2 regions of the Pseudoalteromonas sp. S4741 genome follow, and region 1 is predicted to be linked to the other one. Evidence: predicted binding sites of a transcription regulator. Region 1 holds the regulator's gene; the other holds the start of a gene.
What was found. The regulator FliA, encoded in region 1, starts transcription of late flagellar genes. The targets are predictions, from matches to a motif close to CTAAAGNTNNNNNNNNNNNNGCCGATA.
Positions count from the first base shown of each region.

Region 2: the regulator FliA is predicted to act here: its motif matches at 1,009-1,035, upstream of CWC30_RS19060 (flagellin).

Region 1 is NZ_PNCN01000035.1:25,241-33,132, reverse strand. It holds gene flhA (flagellar biosynthesis protein FlhA) at 1-2,102, shown strand, start outside; gene flhF (flagellar biosynthesis GTPase FlhF) at 2,124-3,614, shown strand; gene CWC30_RS06770 (MinD/ParA family ATP-binding protein) at 3,607-4,467, shown strand; gene CWC30_RS06765 (RNA polymerase sigma factor FliA) at 4,494-5,204, shown strand; gene cheY (chemotaxis response regulator CheY) at 5,245-5,628, shown strand; gene CWC30_RS06755 (protein phosphatase CheZ) at 5,645-6,412, shown strand; gene CWC30_RS06750 (chemotaxis protein CheA) at 6,427-7,892, shown strand, end outside.
Region 2 is NZ_PNCN01000042.1:19,659-27,550, forward strand. It holds gene CWC30_RS07975 (flagellin) at 1-588, shown strand, start outside; gene CWC30_RS19060 (flagellin) at 1,127-2,644, shown strand; gene CWC30_RS07985 (flagellar protein FlaG) at 2,782-3,192, shown strand; gene fliD (flagellar filament capping protein FliD) at 3,224-4,657, shown strand; gene CWC30_RS07995 (hypothetical protein) at 4,709-5,005, opposite strand; gene fliS (flagellar export chaperone FliS) at 5,005-5,406, opposite strand; gene CWC30_RS08005 (motility associated factor glycosyltransferase family protein) at 5,710-7,704, shown strand.

The sequences.
Region 1 (7,892 bases):
TTAAAGCGGTATTACAACAACTTAATAAAGATAAAAAAGAATATGCGAAGGGCGTTGGTACACCGCTTTTGGTGTTGGCTGCGCTGGGCATGGTTATTTTACCACTGCCTCCATTCCTGCTTGATATATTATTTTCGTTTAATATCGCGCTTGCGTTAGTTGTATTACTGGTCACCGTATACACCATGAAGCCGCTTGAGTTTGGTATGTTCCCAGCGGTGCTGTTAATCGCAACCATAATGCGCTTAGCACTCAATGTGGCCAGTACCCGGGTGGTACTGCTTGAGGGCCATAACGGTGGGGATGCCGCAGGTAAAGTCATTGAAGCATTTGGTTCAGTGGTAATCGGTGGTAACTACGCCGTGGGCTTGGTGGTGTTTTTAATTCTGATCATCATTAACTTTGTGGTAATCACCAAAGGTGCTGGTCGTATTTCTGAAGTGTCAGCACGCTTTACCCTTGATGCCATGCCGGGTAAGCAAATGGCGATTGATGCAGATATGAATGCTGGCTTTATTAGTGCAGAGCAAGCCAGAGAGCGTCGTGAGGAAGTAACCCGTGAAGCCGACTTTTATGGTTCTATGGATGGTGCCAGTAAATTTGTAAAAGGCGATGCTATCGCGGGTATCGTCATTTTAGTGATCAATATTGTGGGTGGTTTATTTGTTGGCATGATCCAGCATGACTTGAGCTTTTCACGTGCTATGGAAGTGTACACACTATTAACCATTGGTGATGGCTTAGTCGCGCAATTACCTTCATTACTACTTTCAATTGGTACTGCGATTGTTGTAACGCGTCAAAATGAATCGCACAATATGGGCGATCAGTTTAAGCAGCAATTAGGTAACGAAAAGTCGTTATTTATTGCCTCAGGTATCCTTATTACTATGGGCTTAGTCCCAGGTATGCCACACCTTGCATTTTTAAGCTTAGGGGCGCTTTTAGGTTACCTTGCATACTATACTCAGCAAAATAAACTGAAATTAGCCGCTGCAGAAGCAGAAGAAGCCGAAAATGCCGCCTCAGGTACCGGAATTGCGGCTAAACAAGAGCAAAAAGAACTGGGTTGGGATGATGTTCAACAAGTTGATGTTATTGGTCTAGAAGTCGGTTACCGACTCATTCCTCTCGTTGACCAATCACAAGGTGGCGAGCTGTTAAACCGTATTAAAGGAGTGCGTAAAAAACTATCTCAAGAGCTGGGCTTTTTAGTGCCGCCGGTGCATATACGCGATAATCTAGAACTCGACCCAAATGCATACCGCATAACCATGATGGGTGTATCAAGTGGTGAGGGGGAACTTAAACATGGTGATGAATTAGCGATTAACCCAGGCCAAGTATTTGGCCCGCTAAAAGGAATTGAAACTAAAGATCCTGCGTTTGGTTTAGATGCAGTTTGGATAAAACCTGATCAAAAAGATGAAGCACAGTCTTTAGGTTACACGGTGGTTGATTCGGCGACCGTGGTGGCAACCCATATTAGTCAGTTACTCACCAATAGCGCCGCATTATTACTCGGACATGAAGAAGTACAAAACTTATTAGATATGTTAGGTAAGAGTCACCCTCGCTTAGTTGAAGGACTTGTACCTGAAGTATTACCGCTGACCACCATCGTGAAAGTACTACAAAATTTATTAAATGAAGGGGTAGCAATACGAGATATGCGCTCAATTGTTCAAACCCTTGTTGAGTATGGCCCTCGGAGCCAAGACCCAGATGTATTAACGGCTGCAGTGAGAATATCGTTGCGTAGATTAATCGTTCAAGATGCTGTTGGTATGTCTTCTGAAATCCCTGTCATAACCTTGGCGCCTGAGTTGGAACAGATGTTGCATCAGTCACTTCAAAATGCAGGTGATGAAGGTGCCGGAATAGAACCAGGGCTTGCTGATAGACTTCAAACATCATTGAATGAAGCGCATCAAAATCAAGAAATGGCCGGTGAACCTTCAATATTGCTAACGTCAGGAATGTTACGCACTGTGTTATCTCGATTTGTTAAATACACCATTCCAGGATTGCGGGTGATGTCTTATCAAGAGATACCAGATGAAAGACAGATCAAGATTGTCAGCTCTGTAGGCCAACAATAAGATTTTAAAGGGGTTTGAATTATGAAAATTAAACGTTTTTTTGCTAAAGACATGCGCACTGCACTAAAAGAAGTCAAAGAAGAGTTGGGTGTTGATGCGGTTATTATGTCAAATAAAAAACTAGCTAATGGCGTTGAAATTGTTGCTGCAGTTGATTACGACAAAGCAGCGACAAAACCGCCAGAGCAGCCTCAAAGTCAACCTGCTGCAAGCGCTTCATTTGCACATACTGAGCAAAGTTCACATAATTTTGTTAAACCAGAACCGCAACGCGCTCAACCTAAGCCACAAGCAAAGGTTGCAGATAGCTTACAAGCCTTATTAGAGCGTCAGTCTCCACGTCCTCGTTCAGCGGAGCTTGCTTCAATGTTTTCACACTCTGGTATTGACACATCTGGCCACTATCAAGAACAAGAGCTTGTGCAATCACGACCTAAAAATATGTTTGAACGTGAACAAAGCGCGCCAGTGCGTCCTCGCACTCAAGCCGATAGCTTAGGTTTTGACGACTTAGACAGTGGCTTTGACGATTTAGATTCACCTAGCGCACCGGGTCAGCAAACAATGCATAAAGAATCCAGTGACATCAGCACAATGCGTGAAGAAATGAACGCAATTCGTCAACTATTAGAGCACCAAGTATCAGGTTTAATGCAGCAAGATATGGCACGTCGCGATCCGACCCGTGCATGTATGATTGACCGCTTAGTCGGTATGGGGATAGAGAAAAATGTTGCTGAGCAAATGGCATGTTTTGTACCAGACGACGTGTCTCGCCAACAAGGCTGGAAAGCTTTATTGAACATAGTTGAAGATCAAATGCAAACCACGAACAACGAAATACTTCGCCAAGGCGGTGTTTTTGCGTTAGTCGGGCCTACTGGCGTGGGTAAAACCACCACAGTTGCAAAACTGGCAGCATTGGGTGCACAAAAATACGGTGCCGATAAAGTAGCGCTTATTACTACCGATACCTACCGTATTGGTGCTTATGAGCAGCTAGCAACGTATGGTCGTATTATAGGTTGTGGCGTTAAACAAGTTAAAGATGCAAATGAATTAGCAGAAGTTTTATATCATTTACGAAATAAACGTCTAGTTTTAATTGATACAGCGGGAATGAGTCAACGTGATTTACGCTTAACCGAGCAGTTAAACACCTTGATGCGTAATCAGCGTGTTGATATACGTAGTTATTTAGTATTAAGTGCGACAGCGCAAATTAATGTATTGCAAGAAACAGTAAGGCACTTTAAAAAAGTACAGCTAAGTGGATGTATTTTTACTAAACTTGATGAGTCATTGAGTTTAGGTGAGATTATTAGTATTGCGATTCAAAATCGTCTCCCAATAGGGTATCTTACTAACGGTCAGCGAGTACCAGAAGATATTAGAGTGGCAAATGCCGAAAAACTAGTAAAAAAAGCTGAGCAATTGTATTTAAAAAGAATAAAAGCACAACAATCACGACACCAATCAGTGGCGTCGAGCACAGTAGAGATGTATGATTAACACAGTTTTAGATCAAGCAAGCGGCCTTCGCAAAATGAGCAAGAATAATAATAACGGCGTAAAAGTTATCGCTGTCACCGGCGGCAAAGGTGGAGTGGGTAAAACGAACGTATCCCTTAATACAGCAATCGCGTTAGGCCAACAAGGCAAACGTGTGCTTGTACTAGATGCTGATTTAGGATTAGCGAATTGTGATGTGATGCTTGGACTGCGCGTTGAGCGTAATTTATCTCATGTTTTATCGGGCGAATGTGAACTTGATGATATTTTAGTCGAAGGTCCCGCAGGCATAAAAATAGTGCCTGCAACATCGGGTTCGCAAAGTATGGTTGAGTTATCACCCTCAGAGCACGCTGGACTTATTCGTGCATTTAGTGAACTTAACACCGACTTTGATATTTTAATTGTTGATACCGCTGCGGGTATTTCCGATATGGTGCTGAGTTTTTCTCGCGCAGCGCAAGATGTGCTTGTGGTGGTATGTGATGAGCCTACATCAATTACCGATGCCTATGCTTTAATTAAAGTACTTAGCCGTGAGCACGGCGTTTATAAATTTAAAATTGTTGCCAATATGGTGCGCAGTTTACGCGAAGGGCAGGAATTGTTTGCAAAACTTTCAAAGGTTACCGACCGATTTTTAGATATATCAATGGAGTTGGTTGCAACGGTTCCATATGATGAAAATATGCGCAAATCAACGCGCCGCCAAAAAGTAATTGTTGAGATTTTTCCTGGGTCGCCTGCTGCAATTGCTTTTAAAACACTGGCTACAAAAATTGCTAAGTGGCCAACACCTAGCCAAGCCTCGGGTCATTTAGAGTTTTTCATTGAGAAACTAGTTAGTAACTAACAATGACAATACCGGTGAATAGAGTTATGGGATATCAGTCAGCACAGAATTTAAATATGATTGTTGAAAAGCATGCCTCATTAGTCAAAAAAGTGGCGTGCCATTTAATTGCTCGTTTACCGGCCAGTGTGCAGCTAGATGATTTAATTCAATCGGGTATGATTGGTTTAATTGAAGCTTCAAAAAACTTTGATGCAAGCAAAGGTGCAAGTTTTGAAACCTTCGCCGGTATTCGTATTCGTGGTGCGATGATAGACGAAATGCGCCGAGGCGATTGGGTTCCACGTTCAGTTCACAGAAAAAGCCGTTTGGTTGCAGAGACTATTGTTGCGCTTGAGAACAGTTTAAACCGTGAACCTAAAGATAGTGAAGTTGCTGAAAAACTTGAAATTTCGCTAAATGAGTATCATCATATTTTAAACGATGTAAATGTAAGCAAAGTGTTAGGCATTGAAGACCTTGGTATAGATGACGATGTGATTACACCCCATGGCCAAGATTTAGCACTAGACAAACCGTTTAATAATGTTAAAAATGAACGGTTTAATGAGTCTTTACTCAGTGCAATAAAGTCGTTACCGGAGAAAGATGCAATGGTGCTTTCTTTGTACTATAACGATGAGATGAATTTAAAAGAAATTGGGCATATACTCGATGTAAGTGAATCGCGTGTAAGTCAGATACATGGTCAGGCGATGATTAAGCTTAAAGCAAAAATCAATGACTGGATAAACTAGAAGTAAGTAAATAAAGGTTCAGGCCTCACTGGAGGATGTTTTGGATAAAAACATTAAAATTCTTGTTGTTGATGATTTCTCAACAATGAGACGTATTATTAAAAATCTGTTGCGCGATTTAGGTTTTACCAATGTTCAAGAAGCAGATGACGGGTCAACTGCTTTGCCTATGTTGCAAAATCAAGCGTTTGATTTTGTTGTAACAGATTGGAATATGCCAGGCATGCAAGGTATTGATCTTTTAAGGGCAATTCGAGCGGATGAAAAATTAAAGCATATTCCTGTTTTAATGGTTACAGCAGAAGCTAAAAAAGAACAAATAATTGCTGCGGCCCAAGCAGGTGTTAATGGTTATATTGTTAAACCATTTACTGCAAGTACATTGAAAACTAAATTAGAAAAAGTGTTCGAACGCTTAGGTTAATGAGAGGGAGAGGCTTATGTCAGCACCTGCTGCGCCTCAGATTACTTTAGAACAAGCTCGCCAGTTAGTTGTTTTTTTAGAAAATGGTGAGCAAGATAAAGCGAATCAGTTAATTTTAGAAACAGCTTCACAAGAGCAATCACATTTATTTGCTGAGGTGGGAAAGTTGACTCGTCAACTGCACGAAGCTTTAAAAAGTTTCGAGTTAGACACGCGTTTAACAGACATTACCACTGATGCCATCCCTGACGCAAAAAAACGCCTTAACTATGTCATGGAAATGACAGAAAACGCAGCCAATAAGACAATGGATGCGGTTGAAGCAAGCTTACCATTAGCACAAGAAATCGCTGACGAAATAGCTGATATCAAGCCAACGTGGGATCGTTTAATGAACCGCGAAATAGAGCTTGGTGAGTTTAAATCACTTTGCCATAGTATTGATAAGTTTATGAGCAGTTCTCATCACAAAACCGATGAGTTACAAATGCTGATGACTAATGTGCTGATGGCTCAAGACTATCAAGATTTAACCGGTCAGGTTATTCGCCGTGTTATTGAACTTGTCCGTGAAGTTGAAGAAAGTTTAATTCACCTTTTAACTGCATTTGCAGCGCAAGGTGGTGAGGCTGAACCAACTGAACAACCAGAAAAAATAGAAGATCCCATTGTTGCACAAACACTAGCAGGTCCCGAAGGGCCTATTATTGATAAAGAATCGCGTAATGATGTTGTATCTGATCAAGATGAAGTTGATGATCTATTATCAAGTTTGGGCTTCTAATAGGGGAGTACTGCATGAGCTTTGAAGTCGATGAAGATATTTTACAAGACTTTTTAGTAGAGGCCGGAGAAATCCTTGAGCTTTTATCTGAACAGTTAGTAGAACTGGAAAACAACCCAGATGATACTGAGCTACTAAACGCAATATTTCGCGGTTTCCACACTGTAAAGGGTGGCGCTGGCTTTTTGGCTATGACAGAGCTTGTTGATGCATGTCATGGTGCTGAAAATGTGTTTGATTTACTGCGCCAAGGTGTAAGAACAGTTAACTCTGAATTAATGGATGTGATTTTACAAGCACTGGACACCATTAATGAAATGTTTGCCACGATTAAAAATCGTGACCAGCCAGAGCCTGCGGATCCAGAATTACTTGCTGTACTTCACAAACTTGGGCAGCCACCGACAGCAGAAGAGCTTGCCGGCGATTCTGTGGTTGAAGATATAGCTCCTGTGGAAACTCCATCGGTAGAGCCTGAACCAGTTGCAGAGCAACCGAGCAACGATGCTATAGAAGACCCGTTTGCTTTTGATGAATTATTTAGCGGCCCAGATAGCAGCAGTACTGAGTCTCAGGTTGATGAAATAACCGAAGACGAATTCGAAAGCCTACTTGATGAACTTCATGGAAAAGGGCAAGCCCCACAAGAAAAACAATCATCATCAAGTGACAATGATGTCAGTGGTGATATAACTGACGATGAATTCGAAAGCCTACTTGATGAACTTCATGGTGTAGGCAGCTTTGGCGAAGTGAGCCAAGCAACCTCAAGTACACCACAACAAACACCATCAGCTCCTGTGGCTCCACCAAGTAACGAGCAAAGCTCGGGCGATAATGAAATAAGTGACGACGAGTTTGAAGCGTTACTTGATGAGCTTCATGGTAAAGGTGCACCTAAATCGATAGAAACACCGGCTCCTGTAAGTAAACCAGAACCTGTAGTCGAGAATAAACCTGCGCCTGCTGCGACACCAAAGCCACAGCCTAAACCAGAGCCAGCTAAGCCGGCTTCTGCGGCACAAGCAGCTCCCGCTAAAAAAGCAGCGCCTCCACCGGCAGAAACAACGGTACGAGTTGATACCAAACGCTTAGACCAAATAATGAACATGGTAGGTGAACTGGTACTTGTGCGAAATCGTTTGGTAAGTCTAGCGACTAACTCTGATAGCGAGGCCATGGGTAAAGCAATTTCTAATTTAGATGTAGTGACAGCTGATATCCAAGGTGCGGTAATGCAAACACGAATGCAACCAATCAAAAAAGTATTTGGCCGCTTCCCACGTGTGGTACGTGATTTAGCTCGTTCATTGAATAAAGATATCAACTTGCAAATGGTAGGCGAGGACACTGATTTAGATAAAAACTTAGTGGAAGCGCTTGCTGATCCGTTAGTGCATTTAGTGCGCAATTCAGTGGATCATGGCATTGAAATGCCAGACGTTCGTGAAGCATCAGGTAAACCTAGAACCGGTACTGT
Region 2 (7,892 bases), on a different contig from region 1:
ACACTTGAAAATGGCGTGCTTTCTGTATCGAACAATAATGGTAAAGATATAGAAGTGACAGGTTTTACAGGCGGCGCTGGCTCTTCGCTTGATATTACCCCTCAAGGTTTTGAAGATGGCTCTGATGGCGCAGCTGTAACCTTAACAACGGCAGGTACAGATTCAGCTAGAATCACTGGTGCAATTCAGTTAAATTCATCAGAGACCTTTACTACCACAGCAGCTAATACACAGTTAGATGATGTAACTACTCCGGTAACAAGTTCGCTTGATAATGTGGCTGATATTAGTGTTACCAGTCAAAAAGGTTCGCAGGATGCGCTCTCGATTATTGATAACGCCATTGCCAATATTGATGCTCAGCGTGCAGGCTTAGGTGCTGTTCAGAACCGCTTTAGCCATACTATTAGTAACTTGGCAAACATATCTGAAAATGTGTCTGCATCACGAAGTCGTATTCAAGATACTGACTTTGCAAGTGAAACTGCAGCAATGACGAAAAATCAAATACTGCAACAAGCGGGTACATCTATCTTGTCGCAAGCGAATCAAATACCACAAGCCGCAATTAGTTTATTAGGTGGTTAATTAAAGCGTTGCTCTTGCACAATTAAAAAGTATACGAAAAGCGCACGGGGTGCGCTTTTTTACTACGTAACAATAAACCATGTTGGCGGCAATTTACCTGGCACTACTATACTTCGATTAAAGTTTTTATTTCTCAGGAAGCGCCCAGCGCCTCTTATATCTTTGTGGTAATTAATGACTAAATAAATTCACCACCGAGCTGCACAGAATTCCACAGAGAAAACTAAAATAAAAAAGCAGAAATAAGTATGGGGTGTTTAATGAAAAGTGCGATGTAAAATTTCGCCTACAACGCTGTGTTTATCACTGTAGAATAAGGTTTTAGCCAAAAATCATAAAATAAATTTAAAGTAAAAAGTAATTAAAATCAGATGATTAAATTTATCATCTTCAATTAAACACACTTTTTTTAAAAAAAAGCTAAAGATAATTTAACTGCCGCCGTTAACTTAACCAGTACAGAGCTTGAACATACAATTGTGACAGTTCTTGGTTAAATCAAAACAGCAACATTACGTAAGTAATCAGGAGTTTTATCATGGCTTTAACAGTAAATACAAATGTATCTTCATTAAACGCTCAGCGTAATCTTTCAAAATCAGGCCAAGGCTTAGCGACATCAATGGAGCGCTTGGCTTCAGGTATGCGTATTAATAGCGCAAAAGATGACTCAGCTGGTCTACAAATTTCAAATCGCTTAACCTCACAGGTAAATGGTTTAGCGGTAGCGCAGCGTAATGCCAACGATGGTATTTCAATGGCACAAACCGCAGAAGGCGCGATGAACGAGTCGACAAGTATTTTGCAACGTATGCGTGAGCTTGCACTGCAATCAGCAAATGGGTCGAACTCAACAGAAGATCGTGAAGCACTACAAAAAGAAGTGTCAGCACTACAAGTTGAATTAACGCGTATTGCAGAAACAACTTCATTTGGTGGTCAACAATTGCTTGATGGTAGCTTTGGTTCTAAATCATTCCAAGTGGGTGCTAATTCAAACGAAACTATTAATGTGTCATTATCAAGTGTAGCGGCAAATAAAATAGGCACTAATCAAGTTAATTTACAGGGTGATACTGCTGGACTTGGTGAAGCATCTGCAGCAGATAGTACAGGTGCTATAGATAATGGTGTTGCTGGAGGTGATTACACAATCAAAGGCAGGGAAGAAGCAACGGTTACAATAGGGGCTGAAGCAACTGCATCTGAAATTGCTGGTTCAATAAATAGTTATACTGGGACTACAGGCGTTTCTGCACAAGCTCGTTCTGAAGCTAAGATTGAAGTAACAACAGCAGGTGATGTAGGTGAAACAATTAGTTTTAAGCTTGATGGAGCAGGCTTAGATGATGGTGATGAAATAACAGTATCTTATGTTGGTACAGGAAATGTTGAAAGTGATCAACAAGCTATGGCTGAAGCCATTAATGCTAAAACGGATGAACATGGTGTAACAGCATCAATTGAAAATGGTGACTTAACCATTTCAAATAATACAGGTGAAGATTTAGAGTTAACTAGCTTAGCTGAAAGTGCTACAGGATCAACTGCAACGACTGTTGGTATAAGTGTTACAGGGCAAACATATGATGGTGAAGATAGTGATACTGCGCAAACTCTAGCAGCTGGTGATGGTGTAATAGTTGCTGGTACGGTACAGTTAAATTCAGCTGAAGTATTTACAGTTACAAGTGATGATGCAACTATTGCCGCAGATACTAATGAAAATGTAAGTACTCTTGAAAATGTCGCCTCAGTTGATATTACAGACCAAAGAGGCTCGCAAGATGCGCTAGCTATCATCGATAATGCAATTGCTAATATTGACTCTCAGCGAGCAAATTTAGGTGCGGTACAAAACAGGTTTGGTCATACAATCAGCAACCTTGCAAATATCTCTGAGAACGTATCTGCTTCACGTAGCCGTATTCAAGATACTGACTTTGCTACAGAAACCGCGCAAATGACTAAAAACCAAATATTGCAACAAGCGGGTACATCAATCTTGTCGCAAGCGAATCAGTTACCACAAGCAGCACTTAGCTTAATTGGCTAATAGCAAAAAAGTAAATGATTAGCTAAGCTAATGGTTAAGTCAGCATTAGTTGCATAAAAATTAAAAAGGGGGATGGCTTAGCTAACCTCCTTTTTGCGTTTTTTACCTCAAAGGTACAAATAAAAAAAGGAGGCGTTATGAGTGCAATAAACCAAAGCCCTGATTTCGCTCTCGCTGTGCAAAAAGTAGATAGCAAGGTTGAAGCTAGCCCACAACTTACTGCTAATGCGACAGCAGAGCCAAATCAAACGGACGGCAATACTCAAAAGCAAGCGTCAGATTTTGCAAGTAATGAACAGCATCAACAAACTGAGAAGCAGCTTGATCATGACCAGCTTGAAAAAGTGGCGCAGCAATTGCAGGATTTTATGGGAGAAATGAACCGTAGTCTGCAATTTAAAGTAGATGAAGAGTCAGGCCGTGATGTGATAAAAGTAATTGATAAATCAAGTGGCGATGTGATCAAACAATACCCATCTGAAGAAGTATTAAGCTTAGTGGCGAAACTGTCTGAAACGGCAGGTATGTTAATCGATCAATCAGTGTAGTTTGAGTATATAAAAGTATGAGGGTGTAAATATGACTATTTCATTTAATGGTTTAGGGTCTGGCTTAGCGGTATCAGATATTGTTGATGCTTTAGTTAATGCAGAGCAAGCACCGTTTACATCACGCTTAAATACAAAAGAAGCAACGCTTACGACCGATATTTCAGCAGCAGGTGCATTAAAGTCAGCCCTTGCAAAACTACAAACATCCATGGAAGCCTTAGGTGACGTTGATAACTACCAAAAACGCAGTGTTTCTGGTAATGACGATTTTATTTCGTTAAGTTCAGATAAAGACGCCCAGCCGGGTAGTTATAATGTAAAGGTCGATGCATTAGCGCAAGCCCATAAGCTGTCATCGCCTGCGTTTGCAGCTGATGAAGCCATTGGTGGCGGCGTTATTACGATTGGCTCTGGTGATAACAGTTTTTCCACCGTATTATCACCGACTAATACCCTTCAAGATTTAAGAGACCAAATTAATAACGGCCCATTTACAGGCTCAGATTCTAACGATTCTGTAGTCGCGACCATTGTGACCAGTGATGAAGGCCAGCACCTAGTACTCACCAGTAAAGAAACCGGTGAAGAAAATGCGATTACTATTACCGTGCAAGACAGCGATGGTAACAACACAGATACCGGCGGTTTATCGCGCCTAGCATATGATGTTTCTGATGCTGACCCTGTAAGTCATGTTACTAATATTACTGAAGTCAATGCCGCGCAAAATGCACAAATAACTATAGACGATACTTTAGTTGTGTCGAGCAGTAGCAATGAGTTTACAGGAGTAATTGATGGTATCGATATAACAGCCAAAAAAGTACATGATACCGACGATGATGAAAGTAGCCTAAAAGTAACCGAAAATAACAGCAATATACAAGCTGGCTTAAACAGCTTTATCGAAAGCTACAATGAATTACTTGAGTTAAGTAATAACTTGGGGGCTTCAGGTGAAGATGGTGTAGGGGTTATGGCGGGCGACTCAATGTTACGTGGGGTGATGTCAAAGCTGCGTCAACAGTTGACCAATGAAGTGCCATTAAGTGATGGCAGCAGTTTATCACTTTCGCAATTAGGCGTTGAGGCTGATCGTTACGGCAAGCTAACTTTAGATACAGAGCGACTCAATGAACAAATTGAAAATGGTGTCGATTTAGTACAAGAGTTCTTTTTAGGTGAGAGTGATGACGAGGGTTTTGCCCAGTCGTTTGATGAGCTAATGAGCTTTTACACTGATAGCGATGGCATCGTACAAAACCGTATTGATAGTAAGCAAACACAGTTAGACGGAATTGATGATGAGCGTATCGACTTTGCCCGCAAAATGGAATCATTGGAATCAAGGCTGTACGCACAGTACAACAGTATGGATTTGCTGGTAGCGCAACTTAATTCAACTAGTAGCTATGTGCAGGCCCAGTTAGAGAATATGCCTGGTGTTGTAAAACAAGACTAAATAAAGCAACAATGATAAAAAGCGCTAAACTCACAGTTGGCGCTTTTTTAGTTATAAAGGTTTGTATTTAGAAATAGCTTTAGAGGACTGCTTTTTTTTCAACAGTGCTTCAGCAGTTTCACTTTTAACCCGCATTGCAGTAGATAAGGCGTTTTTTATTTCTACTTGAATACTGGCAAGTTCGTCACGGGTTGGCTTATTCGAGCCTTTCCCCTCACACCACTGTTGTATTAATGAGTTTAAATCGTTGAGTGATAACAAAGCATCATCAGCATTACCTTCACTCGTTTGCTCTTTAACGAGTGAAAGTAATTGGGTTACTTGCGTCGCATTCACTTGTGTTGTCATTATAAAGCAGGGCTGCGTTCATTTGCAGGTATATTGTCCCAACCTTCTTTGACTTCTTTTACAATACTGACGACTTCATTAATAGCATCAATGTCGTTATTTACATTGGCTTCAACTAATTTACGTTGGCAATAATCATATAATGCAAGCAAGTTATTTGAAATGCTTTGATCTTGCTCAACCTCTAAATTAAGTGCATCTTGCAAAGCACCAAACAATAAAATGCAAGTAGATAGGTTTTCACCTTTTTTTTCAATTTCTTTTCGCTCAATAAATCCTTTTGTTGCGGCAAGTCGTCCGATGATATTGCTGAAAATTAGGTTTATTTGTTCATAAGGAGTCATATCGTTAATGTTGCTAACACTAACTTGACTGTATTTTTTTACTGAAATATGTGCCATGGTAAAACCTTGAATCAATATATTTATAAATCTAAAGCAAATATAATGCCATGTTTTTGGTTTGGGTGCTGTAGCTGTTTGTCACAAGCATATACCGAATTACTTAATTTATCCAACATTGGGAAATAAAAAGTAAAAGAAAGCTTAGTTTGGTTTGTCAAAAAACCGACGTGACACTAGCTAATTTACTGGCCTATTATTTGCTATAAAATTAAGTTGTATAAATTTTTTGCGTGAGAATAGATAAACTATTCAACAGGCCGTTTACATGTTAACGACTAATAAATTACGGGAATGTATATTTTGACTGATAGTGAGATTCAAATTAAAGAAATGCTTTTACAAGCTACCTTGTTGGCAAATCTAAGTTATTTTAAAGAGAAGTTACCAGCTATTTATGAACAATTTAAAGACTTTAAAGCGACAGACACCGGTATTGCTTTTGATAAAAATGGAAATATAAATTTATTGAATAATGGTTGCTTCGTATATGAAGAAAGCCCCTTACTTTTAGCTAAAAAGCAGGTGTCTAAGTACCTTAATAATCCTGTTTATTCTCGTTATGAAATACAACACTCTCCAGATGAGGAAATGTATTTCAAACAGCAAGCATTACTGAAATCAATGTATAATGTACGCAATGAACAAACTACAGGTAAAATTATAAGGCCTACACAGGAAAAAAGGCTTGATTTTGTATGTTTCTTGGGTGCAGGTCTTGGCTATCAAATTGAGGAGCTTTTTAATCAGAAAGAGCTTCTTAATGTTCTGTTGTTTGAGCCAAACCCCAGTGCTTTCTATGCTCTATTACATTGTATAGAACTAAGACCTTTAGCTGAACGTTGTGTTTCTTTAGGCGGAGTATTTCGTATTTGTGTTGGTGGAGATGAAAGCTCAGTAGTCTATGAGGTTAATTCACTTCTACATAAGCAAGGGATGTTTAACGTAAGTTTAATTCACTATTTTAAACATTATGATAGTCCTTTAATGGAAAAAACCATTAATAAAATTAAAAGTCTTGGGTATAGATGGAGTTCAGGTTGGGGCTTTTTTGAAGATGAAGTTATTGGCTTAGAACATACATTGTCTAATTTAAAATCAAAATTCCCAGTAATTAAACATTCGGCCTCGATAAGAAACCCTTTAAAAAAAGCGCCAGTTTTTCTTGTCGCTAATGGACCTTCTTTAGATTTAGCAATTAATTTTATAAAACTACATATTGAAGATCTCGTTATTGTTTCCTGCGGTACAGCTCTGAAAGCTTTATTGTCTAATAATATTAAACCCGACATTCATGTTGAAATGGAGCGCTCTCCTAGGTTGGAATATTCTGTGTTAGCTGTAGAGAGGGATAAAGAAATTGATGTTGGTTTTGAACAACTAAATATTGTAGCACTTAATACTGTATATACTCCGATTTTGGCGAGGTTTAAGTCAACGTTTTTATTAACAAAAATCAATGATGCTGGTGGGACATTTATCAAACTATCAGATAAAAATGCACAACTTTCATATCCTCGTTTTACTAACCCAACAGTGACTAATGCAGGCTTAGTTGTTGCAACTGAATTAGGGTTTGAAAACATATATTTAGTTGGGACTGATTTTGGTTTTATTTCAGAAGATACTCACCATGCAAAAGACAGTATTTATTATGATAAAGATTATAAATACAGAGAGAGAGCAGATAGGCTCATGCAGGGGCAAACAAAAGTTAAAGGCAATTTCAGAGATGAAGTGCTAACAACTTTTACTTTTGACTCATCAAGGGGAAGTGTTGAGGAATTATTGAAAAGTAAACCAAATGTTAGAGCTTATAATACATGTGATGGTGCGTATATTGAAAATGCTGAACCAAAAAAAATCTCTAATATTAAAGTAAATAACAAGATTTTAAATAAACCAGAAAAAATATTGTCACTCCTAAAGAATTCGTCTTCATTAGAGAACTTGTCTATGGAGGCGGTAGAAAGAAATACATTAAGTGTAGTTAGTAGTACAAAGTCATATCTAGAGGAGCTTTTACAAATTACAAATATGAATTTTGATAGTAGAGAGTCCTTAGCTGGGGCATTTTATTTACAAAATGAACTACTGCATAAAATTTCTAAAGATAATGAGGCTGTTTTTTGGTTAATTCAAGGTTCATTTAAATATTTTCAAAGTTACATTATGGCATGCAGCTATTATTACAGTAATTTGGAAAATCGAATGGAATTTATTAATGCTTGTGTTGATGCATTCCATGGCCACATAGAAGATGTATATATTGATTTAACAAAAGTGTGTAACATTTAGTGTGGTATATCTTTGAACATTTATGTAAAAATATTTATTAGGTACGTTAGCAATTTACTCTATGGCTTTATTAATTAACACTTATTACAGTGCTTTTGTATTAATCTCTAAAGTTTGTACATTGAAGGTTTTGACCCTTAATTATAAAGTGGATAGTGAAAAAGTGGCAGTTTTTTGGCAATGATGTC